Regions from separate parts of the Streptomyces sp. NPDC101152 genome, predicted to be linked through region 1. Evidence: riboswitches for the same ligand, from Rfam matches in the RefSeq annotation. Region 1 holds a riboswitch; each other region holds the start of a gene.
The links. Region 1 has a riboswitch for S-adenosylmethionine ahead of ACIRVK_RS18235 (aminotransferase class V-fold PLP-dependent enzyme). Riboswitches for the same ligand answer to the same signal wherever they lie in the genome.

Region 2: linked by a shared signal. The riboswitch ahead of thrC (threonine synthase) and the one ahead of ACIRVK_RS18235 (aminotransferase class V-fold PLP-dependent enzyme) in region 1 are both predicted to bind S-adenosylmethionine.
Region 3: linked by a shared signal. The riboswitch ahead of ACIRVK_RS10615 (amino acid ABC transporter permease) and the one ahead of ACIRVK_RS18235 (aminotransferase class V-fold PLP-dependent enzyme) in region 1 are both predicted to bind S-adenosylmethionine.
Region 4: linked by a shared signal. The riboswitch ahead of ACIRVK_RS36950 (putative leader peptide) and the one ahead of ACIRVK_RS18235 (aminotransferase class V-fold PLP-dependent enzyme) in region 1 are both predicted to bind S-adenosylmethionine.

What each region holds. Positions count from the first base shown of each region.
Region 1 covers NZ_JBIWPO010000012.1:58,726-60,918, forward strand. The annotation lists gene trpD (anthranilate phosphoribosyltransferase) at 1-667, shown strand, start outside; SAM riboswitch class IV at 743-859, shown strand; gene ACIRVK_RS18235 (aminotransferase class V-fold PLP-dependent enzyme) at 1,001-2,193, shown strand, end outside.
Region 2 covers NZ_JBIWPO010000052.1:16,054-18,246, reverse strand. The annotation lists gene thrC (threonine synthase) at 1-743, opposite strand, end outside; SAM riboswitch class I at 762-916, opposite strand; gene ACIRVK_RS37985 (glucosyl-3-phosphoglycerate synthase) at 1,045-1,989, shown strand; gene ACIRVK_RS37980 (trehalose-6-phosphate synthase) at 2,074-2,193, shown strand, end outside.
Region 3 covers NZ_JBIWPO010000006.1:190,530-192,722, forward strand. The annotation lists gene ACIRVK_RS10615 (amino acid ABC transporter permease) at 1-935, opposite strand, end outside; SAM riboswitch class IV at 1,261-1,370, opposite strand; gene ACIRVK_RS10620 (glutathione S-transferase C-terminal domain-containing protein) at 1,436-2,193, opposite strand, start outside.
Region 4 covers NZ_JBIWPO010000048.1:25,572-27,764, forward strand. The annotation lists gene ACIRVK_RS36940 (helix-turn-helix domain-containing protein) at 1-115, opposite strand, end outside; partial or broken gene ACIRVK_RS36945 (ABC transporter ATP-binding protein) at 187-1,017, opposite strand; gene ACIRVK_RS36950 (putative leader peptide) at 1,173-1,289, opposite strand; SAM riboswitch class IV at 1,322-1,432, opposite strand; gene ACIRVK_RS36955 (SpoIIE family protein phosphatase) at 1,502-2,193, opposite strand, start outside.

The DNA of each region.
Region 1 (2,193 bases):
TGCCTCGGACGTGCTGGGCAAGCTGGGCGTCAACCTGGAGTTGAGCCCGCAACGGGTGGCCGAGGTGGCCCAGGAGGCCGGGATCACCTTCTGCTTCGCCATCAAGTTCCATCCGGCGCTGCGTCATGTGGGCGCCGCGCGCGGCCAGTTGGGCATCCGCACGGTGTTCAACATCCTCGGCCCGATGACCAACCCTGCCCGGGTGCGGGCCCAGGCCGTCGGTGTGGCCGACCCGCGCATGGCACCGGTCGTCGCCGGTGTCTTCGCGGAACGCGGCAACTCCTCCCTGGTCTTCCGCGGCGACGACGGCCTCGACGAACTGACGACGACGGCCACCTCCCACGTCTGGGTCGTCCGGGACGGCAAGGTCACCGAGGAGACCTTCGACCCCCGTGACGTCGGCCTCGACCTGGTCCCCGTGGAGGCCCTGCGCGGCGGCGACCCGTCGTTCAACGCGGAGGTCGCCCGGCGGCTGCTCGACGGCGAGATGGGCCCGGTCCGCGACGCCGTGCTGCTGAACTCGGCGGCTGCCCTGGTCGCTCTCGACCCCGGCCCCGGCACCCTGGCCGAGCAGATCCGCGTCGGCATGGCGAAGGCCGCGGAGTCGATCGACTCCGGGTCGGCCAAGCGGGTCCTGGAGCGCTGGGTGGCGGCCAGCAACAAGTAGCCGAACGGCGGTCGCGGTCCCGTATTCCGGACAGGAGTTGCGGGACCGCGATCACGTCACGTACGTTCCTTCCCAGGTCATGAGTGACAGTCATGAGGCCCCGGCCGACTGTCCGGCAACCCTCCGTCCGTGGCGGGGTGCCCCGGGTGAAGACCAGGCCGTAGGCAGCGAGGTCCACGGCAAGCGCGGATCCCTCACACGCCAGGGATCCTGGTCATCGAGGGAGTCCTCCGTGAGCAAGCGAATGCGATAGGGCCGCCGAGCCCCGCCTCCGCGCACCCCTTTCCTCTCTCTTCCCGCATGCCCGCGCATGCCTTCTCACGGGAGTTCCCCATGTCTGTCTCCACCGCTGCCTCCGCCCAGGCTGTTTGTGCCCCGCTGCCCGTTCTGGGCCGGGATGTCACCGTCCCGCTCGTGACGGGCGGCGAAGTCACCTACGCGGCGCTCGACTACGCGGCCAGCGCCCCCGCCCTGCAGCGTGTCTGGGACGACGTGGCCGCCTACGCCCCGTACTACGGCAGCGTCCACCGCGGCGCCGGCTACCTCTCGCAGCTCTCCACCGACCTGTTCGAGAACGCCCGGAAGACGGTGGCCGAGTTCCTCGACTGCCGTGCCGACGACCAGCTGGTGTTCACCCGGTCGACCACCGACTCCCTCAACCTCCTCGCCCGCGCCCTCCCCGCCGACTGCCAGGTCTTCGTCTTCGAGACCGAGCACCACGCCGGCCTGCTGCCCTGGAAGGACACCCGGGTCAGCTACCTCAACGCCCCGCGCACCCCGCAGCAGGCCGTCGAGACGCTGGAGAAGGCCCTCGCCGCCCGCGACCCGTACGGCCCGGCCCTGGTCTGCGTCACCGGCGCCTCCAACGTCACCGGCGAGCTGTGGCCGGTGCGCGAGCTGGCCGCCGCCGCCCACGCGCACGGCGCCCGCATCGTCCTGGACGCCGCCCAGCTGGCTCCGCACCACCCGGTGAGCGTCCGTGACCTCGACGTCGACTGGGTCGCCTTCTCCGGCCACAAGCTGTACGCCCCCTTCGGCTCCGGCGTCCTGGCCGGCCGCGCCGACTGGCTGCGGGCAGCCGACCCCTACCTCGCGGGCGGCGGCGCCAGCCGCAAGGTCACCCGGCGCGAGGACGGGGGAGTGGACGTGGAGTGGCAGGACAGCGCGGCCCGGCACGAGGCGGGCTCCCCGAACGTCATCGGCGCCTACTCCATCGCCTCGGCCTGCAAGGCGCTGACGGAGGCCGGCTTCGACACGCTGGTCGCCCGTGAGCAGCACCTGATCGAGAAGGTCCGCGCGGGCCTGGCGGCGGTGCCGCAGGTGAAGGTGCTGTCCCTCTTCGGTGACGACGCCCCCCGGGTCGGCGTGATCTCCTTCGTCGTCGAGGGCTGGAACAGCTCCCACTTCGCCGCCGCCCTGTCCGCCGAGTACGGCATCGGCGTGCGCGACGGCCTCTTCTGCGCGCACCCCCTCGTCCGCACCCTGCTCGGCAGCGACCCGCAGACCCAGGGCGAGTGCGGCGCCCC
Region 2 (2,193 bases), on a different contig from region 1:
CAGCCGAGCTGCTCGCAGATCTCGTACGCCAGGGTCTTGGAGCCCTCCGCGTAGTAGGGCCGCAGGTTGACGTTGACGAAGCCCCAGCCCTCGCCGGCCGGGTCGCCGATCAGCTCGGAGCAGAAACGGTTCACGTCGTCGTAGTTGCCCTCGATGCCGACGAGCTCGCCGCCGTAGACCGCGGCCATGACGACCTTGCCCTGCTCCAGGTCGTGCGGGATGAACACGCAGGAGCGGAAGCCGGCGCGGGCGGCGGCGGCGCCGACGGCACCGGCGAGGTTGCCGGTGGAGGAGCAGGAGAGGGTGGTGAAGCCGAAGACCCGGGCGGCCTCGATGGCCTGGGCGACGACCCGGTCCTTGAAGGAGTGCGTCGGGTTGCCGGAGTCGTCCTTCACGAAGAGCTTGCCGGCGTCGACGCCGAGCTCGCGGGCCAGGTTGTCGGCCTGCACGAGCTTGGTCCAGCCGGGGTTGATGTTCGGCTTGCTCGCCACGTCCGCCGGGACGGGCAGCAGCGGGGCGTAGCGCCAGATGTTCGCGGGACCCGCCTCGATCTGCTTGCGGAGCTCCTCGGCGTCGTAGCCCGAGAAGTCGTACGCGATCTCCAGCGGGCCGAAACACTCCTCGCAGGCGAAGACCGGGCCGAGGGGCACCCGGTGGCCGCATTCGCGGCAGCTGAGCGCCGCGGCGGGGCCGAGGTCGACGGTGGTGGTGTCGGTGGTGCTTGCAACAGTCTGCGCAGCCATGTGAGGCGAGGCCCTTTCTCCTCATCTTCCTCACGACGCATCTCGCCGTGAGACGGATTTGGCACCTTCCCTAGCCGGGAGCCTCGCGTGATGATCAACATTGATCCACGAGACCGGCTGGAGGGTTGCCGGGGCTTCATCGGGCCGTATCCCTCTGCCCCTCTGGATGAGCGGTATTCGGTTGTACGTTCAACGACCTCGGACATGCGATGGTCACCGACGTTGCTCAAGACTGTAACCGAAGGCCAGGACAGTTGAGATAGTCGTCCGAACCGCGAGACAAACGTGAGGAGCCGCCAACGTGCTGGAGGAAGTCGAGCGCTGGCTGAGCACCCGCTCCTGGTCCGTCACCGACCGCCCGCTCCACCAGATCCTGGCCGCCAAGCAGCGCACGGGCCAGACGGTGTCCGTCGTGCTGCCCGCGCTGAACGAGGAGGAGACGGTCGGCGACATCGTCGCGATCATCCGTCATGACCTGATGCAGCAGGTCCCCCTGGTCGACGAGATCGTCGTCGTCGACTCGGGCTCCACCGACCGCACGTCCGCGGTCGCCTCGTCGGCGGGTGCGCGGGTCGTCCACCGCGACGAGATCCTGCCCCGCCTCCCGGCCGTCCCCGGCAAGGGCGAGGTGCTGTGGCGCTCCCTGCTGGTCACGAGCGGAGACATCGTCTGCTTCATCGACGCCGACCTGAAGGAGTTCTCCTCCGACTTCGTGTCGGGGATCGTCGGTCCGCTGCTCACCGACCCGGGGATCGACCTGGTCAAGGGCATGTACGACCGTCCGCTCGCCGGCGCGACCGGCCAGGGCGGCCGGGTCACCGAGCTGATGGCGCGCCCGCTGCTGAACATGCACTGGCCGCAGCTGGCCGGTTTCGTGCAGCCGCTCGGCGGCGAGTACGCGGCCCGCCGCAGCCTGCTGGAACAGCTCCCCTTCCCCGTCGGGTACGGCGTGGAGCTGGGCATGCTGGTCGACGCCCTGCACCTGGTGGGCCTCGACGCCCTCGCCCAGGTCGACGTCGGGGTGCGAAAGCACCGGCACCAGGACGGGCAGGCGCTGGGCCGCATGGCCGCCGCCATCTACCGTACGGCGCAGCTCCGGCTGGCCCGCGGGCACCTCATCCGCCCCTCGCTCACCCAGTTCGAGCGCGGCGAGGACGGCTTCGAGCCGCGCACCTATTCGGTGGACACGGAGGAGCGGCCACCCATGGCGGAGATCGCGGAGTACGCGGAGCGCAAGGCCGCGTAACGGGCCGGAGCGGTCCGTATACAGGACGGGGCCGTGATCCGGCCATACGTTTGAGTGTTTCCGGGCCGGGCTAGGTTGAGGCGTATGGCTTCCACGCACGGCGATCATCAGGTGCTGGTCGCGTCCAACCGCGGCCCGGTCTCGTACGAGGTTCAGGAGGACGGCTCGCTGGCCGCGAAACGGGGCGGCGGCGGGCTGGTCTCC
Region 3 (2,193 bases), on a different contig from region 1:
CCGGTGCGGAGCTTCTGCAGCGGCGTCGGCGGCAGGTTGCGGGTGGCCCCGCGGGCGTAGTGCCGCTCGACGTAGAACTGGATGACGGAGACGACGCTGGTCAGGATCAGGTACCAGACGGTGACGACCAGCAGCAGCGGCACGATGTCGCCGGGGTAGGTGGAGCCCATGGTCTGCGCGGAGCCGAACAGGTCGAGCAGGGAGACGTAGAAGACCAGCGAGGTGCCCTTGATCAGGCCGATGAGCTGGTTGACGTAGTTCGGGATGATCGAGCGCAGCGCCTGCGGGAAGACGATTCTCCGGAACTGGTAGCTCTTCGGCAGGCCCAGCGCCGCGGCCGCCTCGTGCTGGCCCTGGTCGACGGAGAGGATGCCGCCGCGCACCACCTCGGCCGCGTAGGCGGCCTCGTTGAGGCTGAGGCCGATGACGGCGACGACCATGTCGGTGGCGAGTTTCGACTCGTCGAAGGAGAAGAAGGCCGGCCCGAAGGGGACGCCGAGGCTCACCGTCTTGTACAGGGCGCTGAAGTTGTAGAGGAAGATCAGCACCACGATGAGCGGGATGGAGCGCAGCGCCCAGACGTAGGTCCAGCTGACCGCGCGCAGCACGGGGCTCCTCGACAGCCGGGCCAGGGCGAGCAGGATGCCGCCGAGCAGGCCCAGCACCGCACTGTAGGCGGTCACCTGAAGGGTGATCAGCAGGCCGTCGAGGATGGTGGGGCGCAGGAACCAGTAGGCCCACCGGTCCCACTGGTAGAAGGGGTTGGTCACCAGCCCGTGCACGAACTGGGCGACCAGGACCAGGACGACGGCGGTGGCGACCCAGCGTCCGGGGCGCCGCAGCGGGAGAACACGCTGGGCGGCGAGGGGCTTTGACGGCTTGTCGGCGGTGGCCGTCCCGGGAAGCGTGACGGTGGCGCCAGGGGGTTCACTCATGGTGGGCTCCGGCTGGATCGGACACCCCGGACGGCGCGGCGGCATGCGGCGGCGGATGCCATGGCGAGGTACCGGGGGCGGGAAGGACGAGGGCACACCGCGGGGGCGGTGTTCGTCAGGGGGTGCGGGGGCTGTTGGGGAGAGGTCAGCCCCGACAGCGGGCACGGCCCGATGCGGTACACACTGCGCTGTTCACACGGAGCAGATCGACGGCGCGATCGGCGACGAGGAGGTTCGGGTACGGCTGTACGCAGCCCTGCGGGCGGCTCGTGGCCGTCCTGGGAGCTGCGTACATGGCGTCACCGTCACTGTTCCGGCCCTGTGGGCCTCGCGCTTACCGAAAGGTCATCCGGTCCGGTCGTCACCTGGGGCACCCCACCGCGGTGCGAGGGTTGCCGGTCAGCTAGCCAGGGCTTGTCGCTGACGCTCATGACCGTTCTGGTTGTCAGTTAAAACAATGGCTCGAACGTATGTCAACGCCCGTCCGACAGGTGAAACGGCTAACGGGCCGCGTGGGCCGCCCAGTCCAGGATGCGGACGGCCGCGCCGGCGGCCTCCAGACCCTGGCAGCGGGCGTGGTGGCGGGCCTCGATGCCGTCGAGGTCGAGGTGGCGGAGAAAGGCCGGGTGGGCGGTCAGCCGGCGGGCGTAGGCCCACAGGGTGGGGTGGTCGGCGATGCGCTGGACGGCGGCGGCGTCGAGGTGGTGGCGGTGCACGGTGTCGAGGTGCACCAGGGCGACCCACAACTGGACGTCGGCGGCGGTGACTTCGTCGCGGATCAGGTAGGTGCGGCCGACGAGCCAGCGGTCGAGGGCGCCGAGGGTTTCCAGCAGGGTGCCCAGTGCCAGGTCACGTCCCACCGGCTGCCCGCCGGCCGAACCGGCCTGCTGCGCGGCCTGTTCGATCCCCTCCGCGCACATCCGCTCCACGGCCTCGATCTCCGGCTCCGCGGCGCGCGGATGGAGCGGGAGCCGGCCGCCGCCGAAGCGGTGGGCGAGGTCGCGCACGATGTCGGGGGCGTGGGTGCTGACGATCCGTCCGGACCAGTCGTCGCTGAGCACCGGTGCGAGGGCCGGGCCGGTGTAGCGGTGGGCGCTCGCCTCGTACAGCGGGCGCAGCGCCGAGTGGCCGCCCTCGCCACAGTCGGGCACGGCGGGCAGATGGGTGACCGGACAGACGGCGTCCAGACGGAGCAGGCTGTGGGTGACGGCGATGCGCAGGCCGTCGGGACAGGCGGTCGACAGATGGAGGCGGTAGC
Region 4 (2,193 bases), on a different contig from region 1:
GGTGCGTCGCGGCCGGGATGCCGCGCTGCCGGTAGCCGGAGTACCACCCCACCAGTCCCCGCAGGGGCGGCGCCGGCGCCACCCGTACCGCCTCGTCCACGATCTCGGCGCCCATACGGCCATTGTGCCGCGCCGCCCGCCGGCACTCTCGGCGCCGGCGTCAGGGCAGGTCCACTCGGTGCGCCGCGCGTTGGCCAACAGCTGCCGTGTGCAGGCGTGTTGTGGGTCGTCCAGGACGTCCCTGGTCGGACCGGACTCGACGACCTGCCCCTGTGACATGACCACCAGCCGCTGCGCCCGGTCGGCCGCGACCCCCAGATCATGGGTGACCAGCAGGATCGCCGTGCCCAACTCCTCGGTCAGCGACCGGAGATGGTCGAGGATGACCCGCTGCACGGTGACGTCGAGCGCGCTGGTCGGCTCGTCGGCGATGATCACCTCCGGATTCGCGGCGACCGCGATGGCGATCAGGGCGCGCTGCCGCATCCCGCCGGACAGTTCGTGCGGGTACTGCCGGACCCGGGTCGCCGGATCGGGCAGCCCGGCCTGCTCGAGGACCGCGATCGCCTCCGTGGGCGCGGAACGGCGGCTCGCCAGACCGTGGATGCGCGGCACCTCGGCGACCTGCTCCCCGATGCGCTTGACCGGGTTGAGCGACACTGTCGGCTCCTGCGGGACCAGACCGATCCGTGCCCCGCGCACCGTGCGCAGCTCCGCCTCGGTCAGCTCGGTCAGCTCGGTCAGCTCGTGCCGGCCGAAGCGCACCGAGCCCGCGTCGATCCGGCCGTTGGCCGCGAGCAGCCGGGTGATCGCGTGCGCGGTCGTGCTCTTGCCGGACCCCGACTCGCCGACCACCGCGGTCACTTCACCCGGGCACACGTCCAGGTCCACGCCCCGCACGGCCTGCACGCGGCCCCCACGGGTGCCGTACGACACCGTCAGGCCACGGATCTCCAGCAGTGCTGCGGTCACGTCCGCACCGCTTTCCTGTTCGTCGGTCATCGCTGCCGGGCCCATTCGCCGTCCAGCGCCCGGGCACGTGTCAGTAGGGGCCACGGACGTGCGGGCGAACAACGTGCGTTGAAGGAGGGGAAGAAGGGTGCCGGAGGTGACGCCGGTGCGCGAAGGCACTGCCGCCGACGGCGGATGACGTCAGGACGGCGGGAAAAGGGTCAGCGGCTACACAGACAGCCGGCGAACCGCTGCAGATCGATGTGGCGCCGGCGCGAGAACCGGGAGAAGAACACGGCGGCCGCGACGGAGGTGCTCAGGTCGCTGCTCTGTCGCACACCGGCCTGCGTTCTCGGCCCCGGGTCATGGGGCGACGCGCTTGCAGAGTCGGCGACTCTGCCGGGCTTTCACCTGGAGCATCCCACCGCGTCGGGAGGGTTGCCGGTCGGCGAGCCAGGGCTTGACGCTGACACTCGATGCCGGTCACGGCCATACGGAGCCAGACCGCTGTCCGTCAATCACGTCCCTGCCGAGGGTGGGACGGCCGTGCTCAGATCAGGGCCTCCCAGTCCTCGTCGAGCCCGCCCGAGAACATCAACTCCAGTGCGTCGGCGCCTTCTTCCTCGCTGCCGTCGGGCAGCGCCTGCTCGGCCCAGATGCACTTGCCGGTCGGTGTGTAGCGGGCGCCCCACCGCGCGGAGAGCGCCGAGATCAGCTGCAGTCCCCGGCCGCCCTCGTCGGTCTCCGTCGCGCGGCGGATCCGGGGCATCGTCTGGCTGCCGTCGTACACCTCGCACACCAGCCCCGCGCCGTACAGCAGCCGCAACCGGACCGGGCCCCTGGCGTGCCGCACGACGTTGCCGACGAGCTCGCTGGCCAGCAGTTCGGTGGTGGCGGTCAGGCCGTCGAGGTCCCAGGCGGCCAGTTGCTCGCGCACATGCCCGCGGGCCCGGCCGGCCGCCTTCGGGTCCAGGGGCAGCGGCCAGGACGCCACCCGGTCCTCGGCCAGGGCGTGCAGGCGGGCGACGAGGAACGCCGCGTCGTCGGCCGCCTGCTGACCGGTGGGCAGCAGACCGGCCGTCAGCGTGTCGCACAGCCGCTCGAGATCCGCGCCGGTGCCGTCCGCGTGGGCCGTGCCCAGCAACCGTGCCAGCTCCGCCATCCCCTCGTCGATCTCCCGCTTCGCCGACTCGACCAGACCGTCCGTGTACAGCACCAGCAGACTGCCCTCGGGCACCTCCA